4 regions of the Lentisalinibacter orientalis genome follow, and region 3 is predicted to be linked to each of the others. Evidence: riboswitches for the same ligand, from Rfam matches in the RefSeq annotation. Region 3 holds a riboswitch; each other region holds the start of a gene.
What was found. A riboswitch is a leader RNA that binds a small molecule or an ion and turns the genes downstream of it on or off. The one in region 3 is predicted to bind cyclic di-GMP.
Positions count from the first base shown of each region.

Region 1: another riboswitch for cyclic di-GMP. It lies ahead of ACJMK0_RS15125 (putative Ig domain-containing protein); the one in region 3 lies ahead of ACJMK0_RS18945 (putative Ig domain-containing protein).
Region 2: another riboswitch for cyclic di-GMP. It lies ahead of ACJMK0_RS06655 (hypothetical protein); the one in region 3 lies ahead of ACJMK0_RS18945 (putative Ig domain-containing protein).
Region 4: another riboswitch for cyclic di-GMP. It lies ahead of ACJMK0_RS14470 (hypothetical protein); the one in region 3 lies ahead of ACJMK0_RS18945 (putative Ig domain-containing protein).

Region 1 is NZ_JAPDRJ010000004.1:253,673-259,037, forward strand. Features, by position in the region: gene ACJMK0_RS15110 (acetyl-CoA hydrolase/transferase C-terminal domain-containing protein) at 1-885, shown strand, start outside; gene ACJMK0_RS15115 (acyl-CoA thioesterase) at 882-1,370, shown strand; gene ACJMK0_RS15120 (hypothetical protein) at 1,493-1,942, shown strand; cyclic di-GMP riboswitch class I at 2,211-2,295, shown strand; gene ACJMK0_RS15125 (putative Ig domain-containing protein) at 2,450-5,002, shown strand; gene ACJMK0_RS15130 (ATP-grasp domain-containing protein) at 5,012-5,365, opposite strand, start outside.
Region 2 is NZ_JAPDRJ010000001.1:1,504,357-1,509,721, forward strand. Features, by position in the region: gene ACJMK0_RS06650 (LamG domain-containing protein) at 1-1,115, opposite strand, end outside; gene ACJMK0_RS06655 (hypothetical protein) at 1,130-2,338, opposite strand; cyclic di-GMP riboswitch class I at 2,433-2,517, opposite strand; gene ACJMK0_RS06660 (HzsA-related protein) at 3,203-5,365, shown strand, end outside.
Region 3 is NZ_JAPDRJ010000007.1:38,258-43,622, forward strand. Features, by position in the region: gene ACJMK0_RS18940 (PQQ-dependent sugar dehydrogenase) at 1-2,421, opposite strand, end outside; cyclic di-GMP riboswitch class I at 2,900-2,984, shown strand; gene ACJMK0_RS18945 (putative Ig domain-containing protein) at 3,073-3,777, shown strand; gene ACJMK0_RS18950 (NAD(P)/FAD-dependent oxidoreductase) at 3,770-4,888, opposite strand; gene ACJMK0_RS18955 (acyl-CoA ligase (AMP-forming), exosortase A system-associated) at 5,082-5,365, shown strand, end outside.
Region 4 is NZ_JAPDRJ010000004.1:106,666-112,030, forward strand. Features, by position in the region: gene ACJMK0_RS14455 (ExbD/TolR family protein) at 1-415, shown strand, start outside; gene ACJMK0_RS14460 (ExbD/TolR family protein) at 412-918, shown strand; gene ACJMK0_RS14465 (AgmX/PglI C-terminal domain-containing protein) at 943-2,346, shown strand; cyclic di-GMP riboswitch class I at 2,377-2,466, shown strand; gene ACJMK0_RS14470 (hypothetical protein) at 2,540-5,365, shown strand, end outside.

The sequences.
Region 1 (5,365 bases), on a different contig from region 3:
GTCCTGCATGGCGGTTTCTTCATCGGCTCATCGGCATTCTACGAGGCACTGCGGCGGTTGCCGGAGGAACGCCGCCGGCTCGTGAACATGACCAGCATCTCCCGGGTGAACACGCTGTACGGCGACGAGGAACGCAAGCGCCGCCAGCGCCGGGACGCCCGCTTCGTCAACGAGACCATGATGGCCACCCTGCTGGGGGCCGCCGTATCCGACGGGCTCGAGGGCGGCCGGGTGGTGAGCGGCGTAGGGGGGCAGTTCGACTTCGTCAGCATGGCCCAGGCGCTGCCCGACGGACTCTCCGTCCTCATGCTGCGCGCGCGCCGCCTGCACGACGGCAGGCCGCAGTCGAACATCCGCTGGTCCTACTCCCATGCGACGGTGCCGCGCCATTACCGGGACGTCTTCGTCAGCGAATACGGGATCGCCGCGACCCGCGGCCGACCCGATCGGGAGGTGGTCGCGGGGATGCTGGACATCGCGGATTCCGCGTTTCAGGACGAGTTGCTGGAATCTGCCAGAGCGGCCGGCAAGGTACCGGCCGATCACGCCGTTTCCGCGGATGCGCGGCGCAATACGCCGGAGGCACTCGAAGCGGTGTTCGGCGCTCAGGACGTGGCGCCCCATTTCCCGCCGTATCCCCATGGCACCGACCTGACGACCGTCGAGCAGGATCTCGCCGGGGCGCTCACCTGGCTCGAGGGCGCCACCGCGCGGCTGCCGGATCGGCTGCGTGTGGCGCTCGCGGCGCTACGCCCCGGCGGCTATCGCCGGTACGAGGATCACCTGGAACGGCTGGATCTGGGGTCGCCCGAGGGTGTCGGACAACGGATAATGCGGCGTCTCGTCGTGCTGGCACTGGACAGATCCAAGCAGGAGGGGCCATGAGCATACCCGGTCGAGCGCCCTCGCATTCCGCCGTCGAGCAGAATGTCTACAAGATTTTTCCCAACGACCTGAATTCGGAGCAGACCGTGTTCGGCGGCCTGGTGATGGCCCTGTGCGACCGCACGGCCCTCATCGTGGCGGAGCGCCACAGCGGCAATACCTGCGTCACCGCCGCGGTGGACAGCCTCAACTTCCTCTCTCCCGCACGCACCGGCGAGACGCTGGTGGTGAAGGCCTCCGTCAATCGCGCCTGGAATACCTCGATGGAGATCGGCGTGCGGGTGGTGGCCGAGAACAGCCGCAGCGGCGAGGTCCGACACGTGGTATCCGCCTACCTGACCTTCGTGGGTCTCGACGAGACCGGCCGTCCCACGGCGGTGCCGGACGTCCTGCCGGAGACCGACGACGAGAAACGCCGCTACCGTTCGGCGCAGGTGCGACGCGACGCACGGCTGCGCACGCGGGACAGCCTGCGGACCATCTAGCGGATCATCTGGCGGCCACTTCCGCCGCCGCCGTTTTTTCCAACCGTGTTATTCTCGGCGCTCCGGCCTGCCGTCGCGGACCGGACGACAACGACAACAACGAAGTATCAAGAGAGAGAATCATGCGTACATTGAGACTAACGGTTGCGGCTATCGTGCTCGCTTTTTCCTCGACGGCGATGGCCGAGCTGGAGCCCTGGAAAGACTACGACATCAGCGACTCCGTCTATCAGATCTCGGCGATCAAGGTGAAGCCGAACATGATGGATACCTACCTCGAAGGGATCCGGGACACCTGGGTGGCAGCCAACACTCTCGCCAAGGAACTCGGCCACATCGAGGACTATGCCATCTACGCGAGCCAGCTTGCCGAGAGCGGGGATTTCAATCTGCTGCTCGTGATCAAGTTCGCCGATACGGCGGCGCTCGCGCCTTCCAAGGAACGCTATGAGGCGTTCATGGCGAAGTGGAGCGAGGAGCAGGAGAAGCGCTCCGAGCAACTCGTACAGAATTATCCGGCGATGCGTGAGATCACCGGTGCCTACCTCATGCGCGAGATCACCATGAAGTAGGATCGCTGCGCGATTCCGCAAGGCAAAGGCCCCGCCAGCGTGCGGGGCCTTTCTTTTCTGGTTATGGCAAATTCCGACGTCCCGCCGCGTTGCGTAGCCCACGCGCACGACCGCACACGACATAACTCATCGCGGTCCGCCGCAGTGCTTTTCGGTATCTGCGTGTCGGCGATTTGAGACATGTTGCGCTCCACATAATCGGTGCTAGAGTCCGTCCTCAACAGACAGTCTCGAACACCGAGGTCTGCTGACGACAGAGAATCGAGTTAGTTGAAAATGGCAAACCGATCGAAAGGTCGGGACGCAAAGCCACCGGTCTACGGGCGAGAGCCTAAGACAGCGGGGTTGCCAACAGGAACAGGGCGCTCACCGGCCTCATGCCGGCGTCCCAACAACAAGAGCGTCCGTTCGCCGACCCCCGGCAGCGTTTCGATTCGACATTAGCCCGCAGCCTGAAGCTGCGTCTTCCGATCGGAGAGCCCGCCCGACACAGGCAGGAGTGCCGTTATGCGCCCATATTCCGCGCCAGCAATATTGAACAGGCTGCTGATTCTTCCCGTGATGTCGCTCGCGCTGAGCGGCTGTCTCATGGAAGAGGAAGTGGCGGAGCAGCCGATCGCGAACGACCCCGGCGGTGCCACCGGCGAGATCCTGCGTGATCACGAACTGTCGGGTAGCGTGGGTGACGGGCCCATCGTCGGTGCGACGGTGCGCATCGTTGCCGCCGACGGTACCGATCTCGGCAGCATGAACAGCGATGCCAGCGCGGGCTACAACATCACCGTGCGCACTAAGGGCAAACACTATCCGCTTTCCATCGACGCACGGGGCGGCACCGATCTGGTCACCGGCCTGGTGCCGGACTTCGTGCTGAAGAGCGTGGCGCTGGAGCCGGGCAAGAAGACCGTGTCGAACCTGAACCCGTTCAGCACGCTCGCGGCGGAACTCGCAGCCGAACTGCCGGGCGGTCTGACGAAAGAGAACCTCGCCATCGCGCTGAACCGCGTGACGACGAAGCTGAACAGCGGTCTCGTCACTCTGACCGGAGAACCGGTCATGACCCAGGCCATAGACGCCGCCACCATCGCGGAGATGGTGAAGGCTTCCGAGACGCTGGGCGAGACTATCCGACGCACCCGGGACTCGCTCATCGCCGTGGGCCGCCAGGTGGACGGCGACGCCGTCGTGGCCGCGATCGCCTCGGATCTCACGGACGGCAAGCTCGACGGCGCCGGCGGCGCGAAGGCGGATGCGCGCATCGCTGCCGTGGCGACGGTGGCCGCGACGCAGACGTTGCTGGAGGCGATCGCCAACCGCCTGCAGGTCAACGGCGTCGACGCCATGGGACCGATGGACGATTCCATCCGCCAGGTGATGCCCAATGCCGCGGGCGCCACCACGACGGAGGTGCCCGTGAGCGCCGCGGCGCTGGAGCAGGTCCGGATCGGCCTGGCGGCGGCCAAGGCCGTGATGCCCGCGCCGGAATTCGACGATCTCGAGGCGGTGCTCTCCGGCCTCGACCCCGGCATCTCGCCGAAACAGATCGAGGGCATCGTGCCCCGTGAGTCGGTGGAGTTGCTCGACAACACGATCATCGCCGTGGCCGACGGCAGCCAGGACGAGCTGGATACCGTGAACGGCACCACACGGAACGACGGCGACACGCCGTCGACGAACAGCCCGCCGACGATCAGTGGCGACCCGCCGACGGTCGTTACGGAAGGCGAGCGCTACAGTTTCGCGCCGACCGTGTCGGATCCGGACGGTGATGCCCTCATTTTCGAGATCGCCAACCGTCCCGCGTGGGCGAGTTTCGACGCCGGCACCGGCGAGCTATTCGGGACGCCCGGCGCCGGCGACGCGGGCTCTTATGCGGACATCACCATCACCGTCAGCGACGGGGAGGCGACCGCCACGCTGGGTCCGTTCGCGGTGGAGGTGCGGCAACTGGTGACCAACACCGCGCCGACCATCGGCGGCAGCCCGCCCGCATCGGTCAGCGAAGGCGCATCCTACAGCTTCACGCCGAGCGCCAGCGATGCGGACGGCGATACGCTCAGCTTCGATATCGTGAACATGCCGGCGTGGGCCAGTTTCGATACCGCCAGCGGCCGGCTCTTCGGCACGCCTGCAGCGGGCGACGCCGGTGTCTACGCGGACATCACCATTGCCGTCACGGACGGAGAGGCGCAGGCCGCACTGGGGCCGTTCGCGATCGAGGTGCGTGCGGTGGCGAGCAACAGCGCGCCCGTCATCTCCGGCAGCCCCGCCACGTCGGTGGACGAGGGGGCGGCCTACGAGTTCACGCCGAGCGCCAGCGATGCCGACGGCGACGCACTCGTCTTCGATATCGCGAACATGCCGTCCTGGGCGTCCTTCGACACGTCGACGGGCCGCCTCGCGGGCACGCCGGCCAGCGGCGACCGAGGCACCTACGGCAATATCGTGATCAGCGTGAGCGACGGCCAGGACTCGGCCTCGCTGCCGGCCTTCACGATCACCGTGCAGGCCGTGGCCACCAACTCGGCACCCACGATCTCCGGCAGCCCGGCGACGGCGGTGACGGAAGGCAGTCAGTACAGTTTCACGCCGGCTGCCAGCGACCCGGACGGCGACAGCCTCAGCTTCTCCGTCACGAACAAGCCGTCCTGGGCCGCGTTCGATACCGGCACCGGGCGCCTGTCCGGCACGCCCCAGGCCGGCGACGTGGGCACCTATGCCGACATCGTCATCAGCGTCAGCGACGGTCAGGAATCCGCGTCCCTCGGCGCGTTCTCGATCACCGTCGAGGCCATCGCCATGGGCTCGGTCACGCTGAGCTGGTCGCCGCCCACGGAGAACACGGACGGAACGGCGCTGACGGATCTGGCCGGATACCGCATCTACTGGGGCACGACGTCCGGCAGTTATCCGAACTCGGTGACCATCGACAATCCGGGCGTGACTACCTATGTGATCGAGAACCTGGTGCCGGATACCTACGAGTTCGTGGCGACGTCCTACAACACGTCGGGCGTGGAGAGCGACTACTCCGCCCCTGCCACGAAGACGGTCCAGTAGGGCGGCCCGTCAGACGATTTCGGGGCGGCGCAGGATCTCCAGCGGTATGAGCTGCTTGGTCTCGTCGTATTTCTCCAGCAGCTCGTGCTGGTCCTCGCCGCCCAGGTAGACATCCGCGATGTTGTAGCTGTAGCTGTCCTGGAATGGGAGTTCCTCCAGCGACTGCCCGTCGCTGACGTGGCACTCGAAGCGTGCCTCGGGGAACCGCTCCTCCAGCAGCTTCTCGTCGCCCGGCCCCGGCGCATGGGCGACGACGCCGTCCTCGAAGACGCGCATCATGAACTTGGCGGCGACCTTGTGATTGCCCTCCCGGTGGGGCGGCCGCGGCCGCTCGCCGAGGGCCAGGTCGATCACCACCTGCTG
Region 2 (5,365 bases), on a different contig from region 3:
ACCCAGGCCTCGATGGCGTACTCGCCGGTGCCCTTGATCAGGTCGTGCAGCTTGCGGCTGGCCGTGGTCGTGCCCTGGGCCTTGCCCTCGCGCAGCGCGATGCCCCAGCCGCCGACCCAGTTGTAGTCGCCGCTGATGGTGAGATTCAGCGCCGGTTCGACGCCGCTGGTGTCGAAGGCGGTATCGCCCTGACCGGTCTTGAACTCCCACAGCGCGATCACGTTGCGCTCGTAGCGGTTGCCGCCGGAGGCGACGATGCCGTCGGTCAGCGCGAGCGCGCGGCTCAGGACCAGAGCGGGATCCACCTCGGTGGGGGTCACCTGATTGGCGAAGGCCTCCACGGCCGACTGCATCTCTGCGGCGTTGGCGCTGCAGTCGCTCCAGCAGTTGTGGAACTCGCTGGCCAGGCGCACGACGAAGCGCGACGCCGCAGGGTCGTCCAGGTTGATCTTCGACTTCGCGGCATCGTAGGCGGCCGCCACGTCCGCTTCGGCGAAGAACGGCGACTGGGACGTGGCCGCGGCGCCGGTGTGACAACCGGCGCAGTACTCGGTGAGGACCGGATGCACGGTCTGCCCGAACAGGGCGCCACCGTCGTCCGGGAAGCTCTTGCTGGCGCCCGGCTGCTTGTCCACCGGCGCTTCCAGGTCGATGTTTTTGCCGCCGCCGGCAGCGTCGCCGGCCCAGTTGGTGACCCAGGTCGTCAGGATCTCGCCGCAGACCGCGTCGCTGGACTCCCAGCAGTTATGACCGCCGGCCACCTTGGTCACCATGCGCGAGTCGGCCGGGGAGGTCAGGTCGACGATGGCGTTCGCCTCCTCGTAGGCCAGGTTGACGTCGTCGGTGCGCGCGAAGGTCGGTGCCTGGCCGCCGGTGCCGTGGCAGGCGCCGCAGCGGTTGTCCGGCCGTACGTTGTCCCACACCTCGATCTTGAACGACTGCACGTCGTCGGTGGCGGGCGCCGGACCCGTGTAGTCCGGCGACGGCGCGACGCTCGTTACCGGATTCTCCTCGACGTCGGCGCCGCTGGAGCAGCCGGCCAGCGCGGCAGCCGCCATCAGGGCGACGACGAGATGAGTGCGGGCAGGCAGAGAGATCATATTGTTCCTATCCATGATTGCCGAACTCCTCATTCGCCCATGCAGTGCACGGCGGTCTCGGCGAACACCGTCTTCATGCGGTACTGATCGGCGCGGAATACGCCGGTGATCCTGTCCAGGGCAGCCCGGTCGGACGCGTCCTGGGGCTGGCGGAAGCACACGGCTTCGAACACTTTCTTCACCTGACATTCGGCGAAGACGTCGCTCGCGCCGAACTCCCGGCCCAGTGACTTGGCGCCGTTGCCGCTGCCCGGCAGCGACGGATCCCAGCCGAGCCCGGCGTTACGCCCCTGCCGCCAGTAGTTGTCCCAGCGGTCGTCGGGGGTGCGGAAGCCGAACGGGAAGTTGGCGTCGTTATTGAAGTACTTGGGATGCACCTGGCCCTCGGTGTACTCGATGCGGCCGGTGTCCGGGTTGAAGTTGTAGTAGGCATAAGCCTGCGCCAGCGGATCCATGCCCGCGTGGCACTCCACGCAGTTGTTCAGGAAGACGCGGCTGTCGCCGCCCGGGCTGCGCGAGACGTCCTGGCGGATGCGGTCCGGCGAGCGCGAGCCGTCCTTCACCTGCTCCAGGTCGTTGCACATGTGATTCATCAGCGTGAAACGGAACATCGCCCGGTTGGTGCCGGCGATGAAGAAGGCCTCGGCGGCGGCGCGGCTGGTGACCACGCCGGCGGTGGCGGAGGCCGGCAGGTCGGTCACCGCGGACTGGCTGGTCTGTACCAGCGCGGTCTTCAGGTCGATGCCCTGTTGCTCCATGGCCTCGTAATGAGCGTTGTCGGACATGGAGTAGGGGGGCAGCCCGAGACCGCTGTCGCCGACGTAGAGAATGTCAGCGGAGAGCACGGTATTGAACGGCACGTCGTCGCGGATCATGCCGATGACCGTGGCGGTGTAGTCGTTCAGCGGCGCGAAGACCGTCTGCTCCCGGTTGGTCCAGGGCGTCACGAAGTTCTTCAGCGTCACGTTATAGAAGGCGCTGTTCTCCATGGCCGTCTCCGCCGCCGCAATGGGGTTGCCGGCGAGAATGTCGGCTTCCATGCCGGCCAGCACCTGCTCGGTGGGCGGTACGCCGGCGAGACGGTCGTGCAGCCGCTTGGCCTGTTCCCGCGGACCCGCTTCGGCCGTGGCAGCCAGCGCGAGCACAAGGCAGGCGATGGCAAGGAGGGCGCGGCGCGGAAGCGCGTGCGCGAACTGCTTCTGTACGTTCATGGGTGCGTTCATGACGATCCTGCTCATACGTTTCCGTCTTCCCTTCCTGCCAGGGGGCGAAGACCGTCGGGAGCGGAGGACGTCCCTGCGGGATCATCCCTGCTGATCGTCAGCTGTCGCTCCTGGCAGCTTCGCCGTCCTGGACGTGAATCCGTAGACCGGTGGCTTTGCGTCCCCGCCTTTCGCCGGGTTTGCCCTTTTCAGAAGCCCTGCGTGCGCGTCGCGCTATTCGAAGCGTCCGATGCTCGCAGATCGCCGACAGGGCCACCGTGACTCCATTCACAAGTCCCGTGGTTTCCCGGGACTCCCGTCACGTGTGCTCCCCCGCGGCCGGCTACTGTTGCGAGCAAGGGGAGTGCAAGCCGCGTGCCAGATCACGACTTGGATGGCTGGAAAAGCCTTTCCGAATACAGAACAAGAGGTTGCGCGTGATCCGGGCAGTGGCGCCGGGTCGGCATATGTCAACCGCTTGTCGGCAGAAATCGACACTTTGCCGACGCCCGCAAGGCAACTCCCTGATTCGGTGGGCGTTTCGGCTTGTCGCCGAACTACGACAGCGCGCGTCCGTGTGACACGGCAGCCGTCACCTTGAGCCAGTCGATGCAAGGCCCCGGGCACGGTCTCGCTGTCGGCGAAATTCCACATTACGCGCGTCCCGGAGGCGTCCCTATACTCCGCCGCTCATCAACTACCAGGACGCGCGCGCAACGATCTCCATGGATTTGTGATCTTGTTAACAGAATGCAGTGAGGCCCCTGTCCACCATTGGTCACGGCCGGCCGCGAGCTTTCCAGTCGCGCGTCGGAAGACCGGCGGTGCAGGGCGCCTGCAGCATTCCCGCAGTGATCGCAGGAGTGCGTCGCGTGACGGCTGCAGGAAAGAGGATGTCCCATGAACAGCACGATGCAGACAGTTACCCGGAGGGCGCCGGCAAGGGCGGCTCTCGTTGCCGTCGCCTGCTCGGTGGTGGCCGCCGCGGGCTGCGGTGGCGGCGGCAGCGGCGAAGGCCGCATCGGCTTCGGCAGCGGGCAGGATCCCGACCCCGTCGTGCTCGACTTCCCCATCGCCTACGTGAAGCGGCCGGTCCCGGTCGACGACAACGGCGACCCGACCGACTTCGACGTGCGCGAGCCGGTGACCTTCGACATCGGCGCCGATCTCTACGTGCGCGACCGGGCCTCGCCCAGCACCGCCGACGTCAACGTCACCGGAGAGATCACCGAAGGCCTCGGTGACATCCGCGACCTGGAGGTATCGCGCGACGGCACGAAGGTGCTGTTTGCGATGCGGGCGCAGTTCATCGAAGGCGCCGACGAGGAGGACCAGCCGACCTGGAACGTCTGGGAATACGACATCGCCGGCGACACGCTGCGGCGGATCATCGCCTCGGACATCGTCGCGGAGTCCGGTCACGACCTGGCGCCGGCCTATCTGCCGGACGGTCGCATCATCTTCTCCTCCACGCGCCAGCGCCAGTCCGGTGCCGTGCTGCTGGACGAGGGCAAGCCCCAGTTCGCGGCACTGGACGAGGACCGCAACGTGCCGGCGCTGGTGCTGCACGTCATGAACGAAGACGGCACCGATATCCGCCAGGTGAGTTTCAATCAGAGTCACGACCTCGATCCCGCCATGCTCTCGAACGGGCAGGTGGTGTTCAGCCGTTGGGACAACGCGCCGGGTAACGACGGTATCCATCTGTACCGCATGAACCCGGACGGCGCCGCGCTCGAGCTGCTGTACGGCGCCAACAGCCACGACACCGGCAGCGGCGGCGAGCCCGTGCAGTTCCTGCGCCCCCGGGAGCTGCCGAACGGTAACGTCATGGCGCTGCTGCGCCCCTTCGACGGCGCCGGGGGCGGCGGCGACATCATCGAGATCGACATCGCCAACTACATCGAGAACACCCAGCCGAACCGGGACAACATCGGCGTGCTGTCCGGTCCGGCGCAGACCGCGGCCACCATCAACGAGGTGCTGATCGACGACGACGTGCCTTCGCCGGGCGGACGCTACAACTCCGTGTTCCCGCTGCGCGACGGCACCGAGCGCCTGCTGGTGAGCTGGAGCCAGTGCCGTCTGCAGGATCCGGTCGATCTCAGGATCGTCCCGTGCACCGACGACAATCTGGCGGACCCCGCCCTCGTCGAGGCGCCGCCGCTCTACGGCATCTGGATCTACGACCGCAGCGAGGACACCCAGCAGCCGGTCGTCGCGCCCGAAGAGGGCTTCATGTACACGGACATCGTCGCCGCGGAACCGGGCACCGGCACGCCGCCGGTGATCTTCGACGACTCGGAGCCCTTCACCCTGGATCCGGACATCGCGGCGGAGGGTGCGGCGGTGATCCACATCCGCAGCGTCTACGACATCGCCGGGCAGGACGTCTCCGGCGTCGGCATCGACGTGCTCGCTGACCCCGCGCAGACCACCGCGGCCGATCGGCCCGCGCGCTTCCTGCGGGTGGTGAAGGCGGTCTCCATCCCGGACGAGGACGTGCGTGACTTCGACAACAGCGCCTTCGGTGTGTCGGCGGCCCAGGGCATGCGCGAGATCGTGGGCTACGCGGAAGTGGAGCCCGACGGCTCGGTGATGATGAAGGTGCCTGCCAACGTAGCCCTCGGCGTCAGCGTGCTGGACGGCCAGGGCCGGCGCATCGGGCCGCGGCACAACAACTGGCTGCAGCTCAGGCCCGGCCAGCTGATGGAGTGCTCCGGCTGCCACGACCCGGGCAGCGGCGAGTCCCACGGGCGCGCGGACGCGTACCCCGTGCTGAACGAGGGCGCCGAGGTGACCGGCCAGCCATTCCCGAACACCGACCCGGCGCTGTTCGCCGACGTGGGCGAGACGATGGCAGAGGTGCGGGCGCGCACCAGCTGCTCCACCGATTGCGCCGCCATCGAGCCGTCACTGGACATCGTCTACGAAGACGTCTGGACCGACGAGGCCGCCGCCGGTCGGGCCAGGGACGAGTCGTTCGCCTGGCGCTACGGCCCCACCGTGGTGCCCGGCGAGTCCGGCCTGGAGACCCTGGCGCCCACCACGCCCGACTGCATC
Region 3 (5,365 bases):
GAGCTGCGCATGCTCCAGGCCCAGCGAGAAGCCGGCCACCTCGGTGTGGCACTCCAGACACTGCGGACCGCTCGGATAGATCCATTCCTGCCCGCCAATATCCTTGGTCTTGCCACCGACCACGCGGGTGGCCTCGGTCTGGGCGTCATTCCACTCGTACGTGTAGCCCGCCCAGTCGCCGTCGTTGTGGCGCATGAAGAGGCGGGTCTCGATGAGATCCCCACCCAGGCGGAAATTCTTGACCAGCACCGTGCCGGAGGGGAACACCCAGTCGTCCTCGCCGTCCACGTCCACGGTGGCGCCATCCGGGAGCGCGTACCAGCGCTCCTTGGCCGCCCCGTCGGACCAGAACGGGGCGATGGGCTCATACGGAATGAGGCCCGCGGCCGGTTGTGTTGGATCGGCGGGATCGACACACCCCGTCTCGGAGAGGGCGTCTGCCACGGAACCGCTGGAGCTGCCCCCGGCCTGCACGATCCGGCGCACGCTTTCCGCACCGAAGTACAGATACAGCAGCTCGCCGTCCTGGTCTTGCGCGAACGACACGATGGTGTTGCCGGTATTGAGCAGCGTCTCGAAATCCAAGCCGCCGGCGCCATCATCGACCGACGCGAAGATCTTCCCGTTGAGGTCGGCAAAAACGTAGCGGCCCGCCAGCTCGGGGATTGCCGAGCCCCGGTACACGTAGCCGCCCGTGATCGAATTCCCGACAGTGTGGCTATACTCGATCACGGGATCGATCAGCCCCGCCGGGCAGTTACCGGAAGTGTCGAAGTCATGCGCCCCTTCCCGGCAGCGCCAGCCGTAGTTGCCGCCCAGCTCGACGATGTCCACCTCCTCCCACGAGTTCTGGCCGACGTCGCCCACCCACAGCTCCCCGTTGGCCGAGTCGAAGCTCCAGCGCCAGGGATTCCTGAGCCCCCAGGCGTAGATCTCGGGGCAGTCGGCCAGTCCATCGCCGTCGGCACACAGGGCATTCGGTGCAAAGGGATTGTTGGACGGAATGCCGTAGGGACTGCCGTTGTCCACGTCGATACGCAGCATGGCGCCATGCAGGGTGGTGGTGTTCTGTGCCAGGTCCTGGGGGTCACCGGCGCTGCCGCCGTCGCCGAAGCCGATGTAAAGATACCCGTCAGGTCCAAAGAGGATATTGCCGCCGTTGTGGTTGCTGTAGGGCTGATCGAGAGTCAGCAGGATCTCCTCGCTGGCCGGGTCCAGCGTTACGCCGCCATCCGGACTGGTGAAGCGGGAGATGCGGGAGGTGAGGCTGCCGGTCGTGTACGAGAGGTACACCTCGCCATTGGTCGCGAAGTCCGGGTGGAAGTCGATTCCTAGCAGGCCCGCCTCGCTGGGTCCGGCATTCACCCGCGCACTGATGTCCACGAATGTCGTATAAGCATCCACATCCGCCCGGTTTTCGAACCGCACGATGCGCCCGCCCTTCTCCGCCAGGTACCAGTGGCTGGCATCTCCCGGCACCTGCCGGAGTGCGATCGGCTGACTCACGGACGGCAGATCGGGGAACGCCACGGCAGTGTCGATGCCGGTGACCTCGGTGGGTGCATCGCCGGCGAGGCAGGTGGTGTTCGAGGGGCGCTGGTTGAGGCCGGAGACCGGTCCGCCGCTGCCGTCGTCATCGTCCTGGATCGTACCGGTAGCCTCGGCGTCCGCCAGCGTCGCGTTCCCCGGGTTCGATAGCGTCACCGTGAAGGTCTCGTCGCCCTCGTCGGCGGTGTCGCCGAGCACGGGCACCTCGATCGTGAGTTCCGTGGTGCCCGGGCTGAAGTTCAACGAGCCGGAGCTGGCCGTGTAATCCTCACCGGCAACGGCGGAGCCGTCCGCCGTTGCATAGTCCACCGTCACGGTGCGCCCGGATTCGGCGTCCAGCGAGACAGTGAAAACCATCGGCGCAGAGCCGGCGTCACCCTCGGCCAGTGAAGCATCCGCGATGCCGAGCGCCGGCGGATCGTCGTCGTCCAGGATGGTCGCCTGGGCGGTGGCGCTGGCCAGGCTCACACCGGTCGCATCGCTCAACTGCAGCGTAAACGTCTCGTCCGGCTCGTCCAGGCTATCGCCGAGCACCGGCACGGTCACCGTGGCGCTGGTCGCCCCGGCGCCGATGTCGAGCGTGCCGGACACGGCGGTGTAATCCTCTCCGGCGGTGGCAGTGCCGCCCGCGGTCTCATAACGAACGGAGGCGGCGCCGGGCGCGCTCTCCGAGAGTGTGATCGTGAAGGTGGCGTCGACCGTGCCGGCATCCCCTTCCTGTACCGTCGGGCCGTCGATGCTCGCCGAGGGCAGGCCGGGATCCGGGTCGGGGTCCGGCGCGCCCGAATCCGAGCCGGAACTTCCGCCGCAGGCCGCCACCAGCAGGCAGCCGATGACGAGCCATGTATGCCGCACTCCGCCGATATCCATCATCACGTCACCCTCGACTACCGTGTCAGTGCATCGAAACTATGCCCGGATCGGCACCGTTGCAAGCCGTGCCTGCGCAGAACGCCCGCGCCGGCTCGCAGGACCGCGATGACGCCCCTCCGCGCAACATCCCCAGGCTGTTCGTCAGAGTGGTTCTGGTGAGTCAATTCACCACCGGGCACTAACCTCCTCTTTGACGAGCATCGGCCCATTCTTGCGATTGTGACTTAATGTAGATTCTAGCTGTGGTGTCGCCAATCAGCGACACCAAGGCGCTGATTTATATAAGAAAATTTTTACCCCATCCCTTGTGCCAAGAAGTTGACTGGGGTTTAATCGCACCCGGCTGGGACAGGTGCCCCCTTTGCGCAACGGACCGGGTTCGAGAAGTCAGCTGTGACCCTCGTCACACTCCGGCAACTGGGGTCCCGCTTATGTCGCATGCCGATTGCCGAATCGGGTTATGTCAGGGAGACTGGGAACCCGAAAAGGGCAAACCCGCCGAAAGGCGGGGACGCAAAGCTTCCGGTCTAAGGGCGAACGCCTAGGATAGCGGGGTTACCGAATTGCTCGGGCCGGGCATACCCGCCGGCCGACTCGGTTTCCACCGACTCCCTTCAGCTCAGCCAGGACCGGCTTTGGATCTGAACTCAGGTGGAGATCGAGACCGTGCACAGACGCACTCAGGCGAAAGGGACAATTTCGCGAACCGCTGCCATCGTCGCAGCGGCAATGTGGCTGGCCGCCTGCTCGTCCGGCGGCTCCGACGCACCCGCAGACGGATCGGGTCAGACGCCCCCGCCAAGCGGTGGCTCTTCGGCCAACAACCCGCCGACGATCAGCGGCAACCCGCCCTCCTCCGTCAAGGTGGACGAGACCTATTCTTTCCAGCCGAATGCCTCGGACCCGGACGGCGACACCATCACCTTTACGGTCCAGAACAAACCGTCCTGGGCTGATTTCAATACCTCCAGCGGAGCCCTGAGCGGGACACCCCGGTCTGGCGACGAAGGCACCTACGGCAACATCCGCATCACCGCGAGCGACGGCTCTGACACCGATTCGCTCAGCTTCTCGGTGACGGTGAGCCAGGTGGCCACCGGCTCGGTGACGCTGTCCTGGACGCCGCCCGCAGAGAACACCGACGGTTCGGCGCTGACCGACCTCGCCGGCTACAAGATCTACTACGGCACGAGTTCCGGAAACTACGGCAATTCGGTCACAATCGATAATCCGGGACTGACCACCTACGTGGTGGACAACCTGAGCCCGAACACCTACTACTTCTCGGCAACGGCGTTCAATTCAACGGGTATCGAGAGCGACTTCTCCGGCGAAGCGGTCAAGTCCGTCAACTGACGGCGGGGCCCAGGAGCGCAGCGGCCGCCCGCTCCGCCAGCGGGAACACCGCCGTCAGCCCCGGCGATTCGATGCCGAAGAGGTTCACCAGACCCGGGATCCCGTGGTCGCCCGGTCCCTGGATCAGGAAATCTGCTGCGGCCTCTCCGGGCCCGCTCAGCTTCGGGCGGATGCCGGTGTAGCCGGGCGCCAGCGCCTCATCCCGCAGATCCGGGAAATAGCGCCGGATGGCGGCGGCAAAGGCGGTTCGCCGGCTCTCGTCGAAGCTGTAATCGACGCTCTCTATCCAGGCCACATCGGGGCCGAACTTCGCCTGCCCCCCCAGATCCAGCGTCACGTGAATACCGAGGCCGCCGCCCGCGGCCACCGGATAGACCAGCCGGCTGAAAGGCGAGCGCCCCTGCAGCGTGAAGTAGTGACCCTTGGCCAGGTACAGGCGCGGGATTGCCTCGCGCGGGAAGCCGCCGATGGTGGCGGCGACCCGGGTCGCCCAGAGCCCCGCAGCATTGACCAGACTCTCGCACTCGACGGAGAACCCGGCGTCATCATCCAGGTACACGGTAAAGCCGGCGGCGCCACGATCCACGCGGGTCACGCGGCTGCGGCACACCACCAGGCCGTCGCAGGCCTCCAGATCGGCTCGCAACGCAAGCATGAGGGCATGGGAGTCCACGATACCCGTGGAGGGCGACAGCAGGCCCCCGACCGCCCGCACCGCGGGCTCCAGCGCCCGGACTTCCTGCGCGCTCAGCATCTCCAGGTCATGGACACCGTTGCCCCGGGCACTGGCCAGGTAGCGCTCCAATAGCGCCAGTTCGTCATCGGCGGTCGCAACAATCAGCTTGCCGAGGCGGTGGTGGGGGATACCCCGCTCCTCGCAATAGGCGTAGAGGGCATGTTTGCCGGCAACGCAGGCGGCAGCCTTCAGCGAGCCGCGGGGATAATAGATACCCGCGTGGATCACCTCGGAGTTACGGCTGCTGGTGTGCGCGGCGATCTCCTCCTCTGCCTCCAGCACCAGGACCTGGCGGCCGCGCATCGCCAGCGCCCGCGCAACGCCCAACCCGATGACCCCTGCCCCAATGACGACGCAATCGAGTTTTTCTGCCATGCTCAAATGCCAACCATCCCTTGCGCGAGTCAGTCTCGGCTGAGCCGCACTCCGGATCAAGTGCGCGGTTCACGCCCGCAGCCGCAGGACGTGGTGCACAGCGGATTCTGCGGAGGGCGTCACGTACAATACGGATCGTTCTGCTAATCTTTTCGCATCGTTCCATGGGCCTGCTCCAGGGCAATCAGTCACCATGCTTCTGCACGACCTTATCTTCTCCGCTGCCGAGCGGACGCCAGACGCGCCTGCCCTCGTTCGGGGCCGCGATGAACTCAGTTACCGCCAGCTGGCCAGCGGCGTTACGCGCACGGCCGCTGGTCTGTGCGCCCTGGGCATCCGCCCCGGCGAGCGCGTCGGCGTGTACCTCAACAAACGCCTGGAAGCCGTACAGGCTTACTTCGGTACCCTGCACGCTGGCGGTGTGTTCGTTCCCATCAACCCGTCGCTCAAACCCGCCCAGGTAGCTCATATCCTGCG
Region 4 (5,365 bases), on a different contig from region 3:
GGTGGTCCTGGTGCCTTTTCTGCTCATCACGGCGGTCTTCTCGCGGCTGACCATCGTGGAGCTCGACCTCCCGTCCTCTTCCGGTGGCGCCGCCACCACGGAGCCAAACTTCCGCCTGGAGGTGATCGTGCGCGAGAGCGGTTTCGAACTCACCAACGGGCAGTCGGTCATCGCCGCCATACCGAAGGTCGAGGACGAGTACGACTTCGAGACACTGTCCGAGCACGTGGTCTCCCTGAAGCAGCAGTACCGCAGCGAGAACGCCGCCTCGGTCCTGCTCGAGCCGTTCATACCCTATGACTATCTGATCCAGGTGATGGACGTGGTCAGGAGCCGGCCCATGGAGGCCGCGGAGAGCGGTGAGATTCAGCTGGTGGCCCTGTTCCCGGAAATCTCGGTAGGAGAGGCGCCATGATGAGGAACACCCGACGCCTGAAGCGCATGACGCGCAACCGGACCAAAGTGACGAAGATGAACCTCACGTCGCTGATGGACGTGTTCACCATCCTCGTGTTCTTTCTCCTGGTGAACTCCGGTTCCGTGGAGGTCATGGAAGCGCCGAAGCAGGTCACGCTGCCGGAATCCATGGTGGAGGAGAAACCGCGGGAGACGGTCGTGATCTTCGTGAGTCCCGACGAGGTCCTCGTCCAGGGTCGGTCCGTCATCCGGGTCAGCGAGATCCTGGAGTCGGAGACGGCCACCATCGAGGCCATCACGGCGCGGCTGGAGGAGATCAGTCAGCGCGTGGTGGGGCCGAAGACGCGCTCCGTCGCGAAGAGCCAGGAAGTCACGATCCTGGCCGACAAATCGGTCCCGTTCACCGTGATCAAGCGGATCATGACGACGTGCACGGGCGAGGGTTACGGCCAGGTGTCGCTGGCCGTCGTACAGAAACCCGCCGACACAGCCGCCACCTAGCCGCGGCCTCATCGGGGTGATGCAGTGAGTCTCGAAAAAACCTGGGAAGAACAGGCGCTCCTGGACCAGATCGACGCCGAGCAGGAGAAGCTCGCCGATCTGGAGGAGCGGCTGCGTGCCGCCAGCGGGGAACTGCAGTCCCTCGCCGGCGAGCGCGAGAAATACGAACTCCTCGATGCGGTCACCGGCTCGCTGGAGCAGCTGGGGCGCCTCGGTGCAGCGGACCTGTTCTGGCGCGATACGCTGCCGGCCGAGGCGCGCGACACGCACCTGGCAGAGGTCCGCAGGCAGGCCACGGCGTTCTGCGACCGTGTGGCGGGCATAGAGCAGCGGCGCGACCAGCTGGAGCGGGAGCTCGAGGAGCACGACGACGTGCTCGAGTATCTGCAGGCCGAACTGCACGACCTCCGCGAGGAGCAGGAGCGCAAGCTGAACGAGTGGGTGCTGGAGCGCGACCCCTCGCCGCTCCCGTTCCGCCGCATGATCATGCCCTGGACCCGGGGCGTGGAAGAGGATCGTCGCTTCCGCCAGTCGCTGGCCGCCACCGTGGCAGCGAGCGTGCTGGTGGCGCTGGTCCTGCGCATGATCGACCTGCCCGTCCCCGAGCACGAGGAACTGATCGAGGTCCCCGAGCGGGTGGCCAAACTCATCCAGCCCGAGCCGCCGCCGCCGGCGCGCACGGTGGAGACGGAGCCGGATCCGGTGATCGAGGAGCCGCCCGAGCCCGAGGAGCAGGTGGCGGAGGAAACCCCGCCCGAGAAGACGCCCGAGATTACCGAGCCCGCGAAGGTGGCCGAGCAGTCGGCGCCGAAACAGGAGGTCCGCTCGAAAGGCATCCTGGCCTTCCGGGAGAGCTTCGCACAGCGGGCGCGCTCCGGACCGTCGGCCGATCTCGGCGCGAGCGCGCGGGTCGGCAACCGCGGCGAGTCGGCCGTGGGCCGACCGACGCGGGCCATGGTCACGACCGACGCGCCGGGGTCGAGCGGCGGCATCAATCTGGCGAGCGTCAGTCGGGACGTAGGCGGTGGTGCCGGCGGCCGGGGCATCGAGGGCGTCCGCGTCACGCAGGTGGCGACTTCCATCGGCGGGGACGGTTCCGCGGACCGGCCGCGGGCCGGCGGACCGTCGGCCGGGCGCACGGACGAAGAGATCCAGATCGTGTTCGACCGCTACAAGGCGGCGCTGTACCGCCTGTACAACCGGGAGCTGCGGCGCGACCCGACGCTGCGCGGCCAGCTGGTGCTGAAGCTCACCATCGAGCCCGACGGCAGCGTTTCGATGTGCCGCCTGCACTCCAGTGACATGGGCGCTCCGGACCTGGCCGACCAGATCGTGGCCAGGGTGAGCGGTTTCGATTTCGGCGCCAAGGAGGACATCGCCGCGATGACGATCATCTACCCGATCGATTTCCTCCCGGCTACCACCTGAACGAACGACGAGTAACCGACAAAGAACAGATTCCGACAAAGGCAAAACCACCGAAAGGTGGCGACGCAAAGTCTCCGGTCTACAGAGCCCCGACGGCTCCATGACAGCGGGACCGCCCGAATCCGGGCCCGGGGTTACGCCAGGGTCCAGGCCTCTCAGGCAACGCGATCGCCGCCGGTGAAACAGGCACCACATGGCGAGCAGCAGAACATCCAACATATCGGCAAGCGTCCGGACGGCACTCCGGCTGCTGGCCTTCGCCGTACTCGCGCTGGCCGCAGCGCCCTCGTGGGCCGTGGACTGCTCGGAGTTCCCGAACGGCACCATCGACGGCTTTGCCGGAGACGTCGCGCCCTCGCAGATCCAGATCGACCGCAACTGCACGATCCGGAACTTCCCGGCGTCCAATCCGCTGAATACGAACTTCAGCTTCCTGACCCAGCCGGGCCAGACGGACGAGCGCTGGCTGATCGTTTTCGACAACGTCGTGCATACCGGCGAGATGGCCTGCAACAGCGTCGCCGGCCATCGCATCTGGTTCGTGAACGGCTCCTCCAGCTCCATCCAGGAGGGCTGCCAGAATCTGCTGATCCCGGTCGAGAAGATCGAGAAGGACAACCCGCCGGGCACGGCGACGGCTTCGATCGGCGTTCCGTTCACCTACACGCTGACGATGCCGGTGCTGTTCGACGCCGGCACCGGCACGGTCATCGACGAGTTCGGTTCGCTGAACGACCTGCATGGCGTCACGCTGGTCGACGACCTCAACGCGACCGGCGTCGATCTCACCTACGTGAGCCACACCGCCTACTGGGAAAGCACGGGGTTGCCCGTGGCGCACACGTTCGACAACGACGGCGGCGTACTCACCTTCGACAACTTCCCGATCATCCCATCGAACGAGCAGATCGTGATCGAGCTGACCGTGGTGCTGGAGGACTCGCCGGCGAACGCGATCGGCACCCAGTTCGTGAACACCGCCAAGTGGGACTTCGGGCGGCTGATCGATGGTGTCTTCTACGAGCCGCTGCCGGGCGAGTGGGGCATCTCCGATCCGCTGACCATCGCCGGTCCCGAGATCGTGGTGACGAAGACCGGTCCGGCGACCCTCGGCCGGACACTGAATCTCGGTCAGTGGGGCGAGTTCGCCATCGACGTGCACAACACCGGACTGGGCGAGGCCTGGGACGTGGCGCTGGTGGACCGCCTTCCGGACGGGCCCCAGGGCGGCATGTGCGACATCCCGCCGGAGATCCTGGACGCGCAGGTGTACGTCGCGGACGGCGTCACGCCGGTGCCGGGCAAGGGCCCGCTGACGCCCGGCGTGGACTTCGAACTGGTCTGGCAGGACAGCCCGCGCTGCGAGCTCACTCTCGACATGCTCACCCCGGCGGCCATGATCGGTCCCGACGAGCGTCTGATCATCCGTTACCGCACCCGGCTCGACGCCGACACCGACGACGGCATCCAGCTCACCAACGTCGCCGGCGCCACCCGCTGGTACAACGGCGCGGCCGACAACGCGGACCGGCTGGAATTCGCCCGCCCCGTGACCAACGGCACGGTCGGCACGGCAGACCACCAGGACGCCCATACGGTCACCACTGCACTGTACGGTTACTTCTTCGAGAAGACCGTGGCCAACGTGACCAGCGGCGCGGATCCGGCGGAGAGCGCCGCGCCCGGCGACCGGCTCCGCTACACGCTGCGGCTGCAGACCACCGACGGCCCTCTCGAGGACGTTGCGATCCGCGACGACCTCGGCTCGCTGAATGCCGCGCCGGTGTTCGTGCCCGGATCACTGCAGGTACTGCCCGGCTCGCTGCCCCCCGGGGCCACCACCGCCGCGACGGATCCCTTCGGCGGCACCAACGGCACGGGCCAGCTGGTGGTCACCAACATCGATCTGCCTGCGGGCAGCGAACTGGTGGTGGAGTTCGAGGTGACTCTGGCCGCCGCCATCCTGGACGGCACCGTGGTCGCAAACCAGTCGGAGCTGATCGGCGCGGTGAAACTCGCCGACAGCGACGACCCCACCGTCAACGGCCAGGCAGACCCGGACATTCCCGGCGACGAGGACCCCACGACCGTGGTGATCGAGGCCGAGCCGCCGCCGGCGCTCGCGAAAGCGACCACGCAGCCGACCGCAGCCATCGGCGAGACCTTCGGTTACCGGCTCACCGTGCCGGCCACGCCCCACAGCGCGCCGCTGTACGACGTGCGCATCCTGGACGACCTGACCGCTTCGGCGGCGGACCTGGAGTTCGTGAGCGTCGCCCGGGTGTCCGGACCGGACGGGTGGACGCCGCAGAACACGGGCACCGCCACGTCGCTGGTCATCGAGGACCCGGTGAACGGCATCGACATCCCCGCGGGCGAGCAGGTACTGGTCGAAATCACGGTGGCGCTCAGCGACACGCCGACGAATATCGCCGGCCTGGAATTCACCAACAGCGCGGCCTACACCTACAACCAGCTCGACGGGCAGGGCGCCACCGAACGTCCCGGCGATGGCGCCGTCAGCGGGCCCATGACGATCGTCGAGCCCGAACTCACGCTGGAGAAATACGGTCCCCTGCGCCTGCGCACGGGCGAGACCGGCGTCTTCACGCTGAATGTGCACAACGTCGGCACCTCGACGGCCTGGAACGTCTATCTGACCGACCTGCTGCCGGATACCGCTGACGGCGGGCTCTGCGACGCGGCGCCGGCGCAGGTGACCGCGCAGCTGTTCGAGGCGGACGGCACCACCGCCGTGGGCGCACCGCTTGCGGCCGGTACGGACTACGCGGTGTCCTTCAGCGGCCGGCCCGGGTGCACGTTCACGCTCGAGGTGCTGTCGCCGGCGGGCGGCATCGGCCCGGACCAGCGCCTCCTCGTCACTTACGAGGCGGGCCTGGACGCCGACACGGCAGCCGACGCGGCGCTCACCAATATCGCGGGGGCCACCGAATGGTCCAGCATCGACGTCTCCACGCCGGACGACCGCGCGCGCACCTACAGCCGTGCCATTACCGAC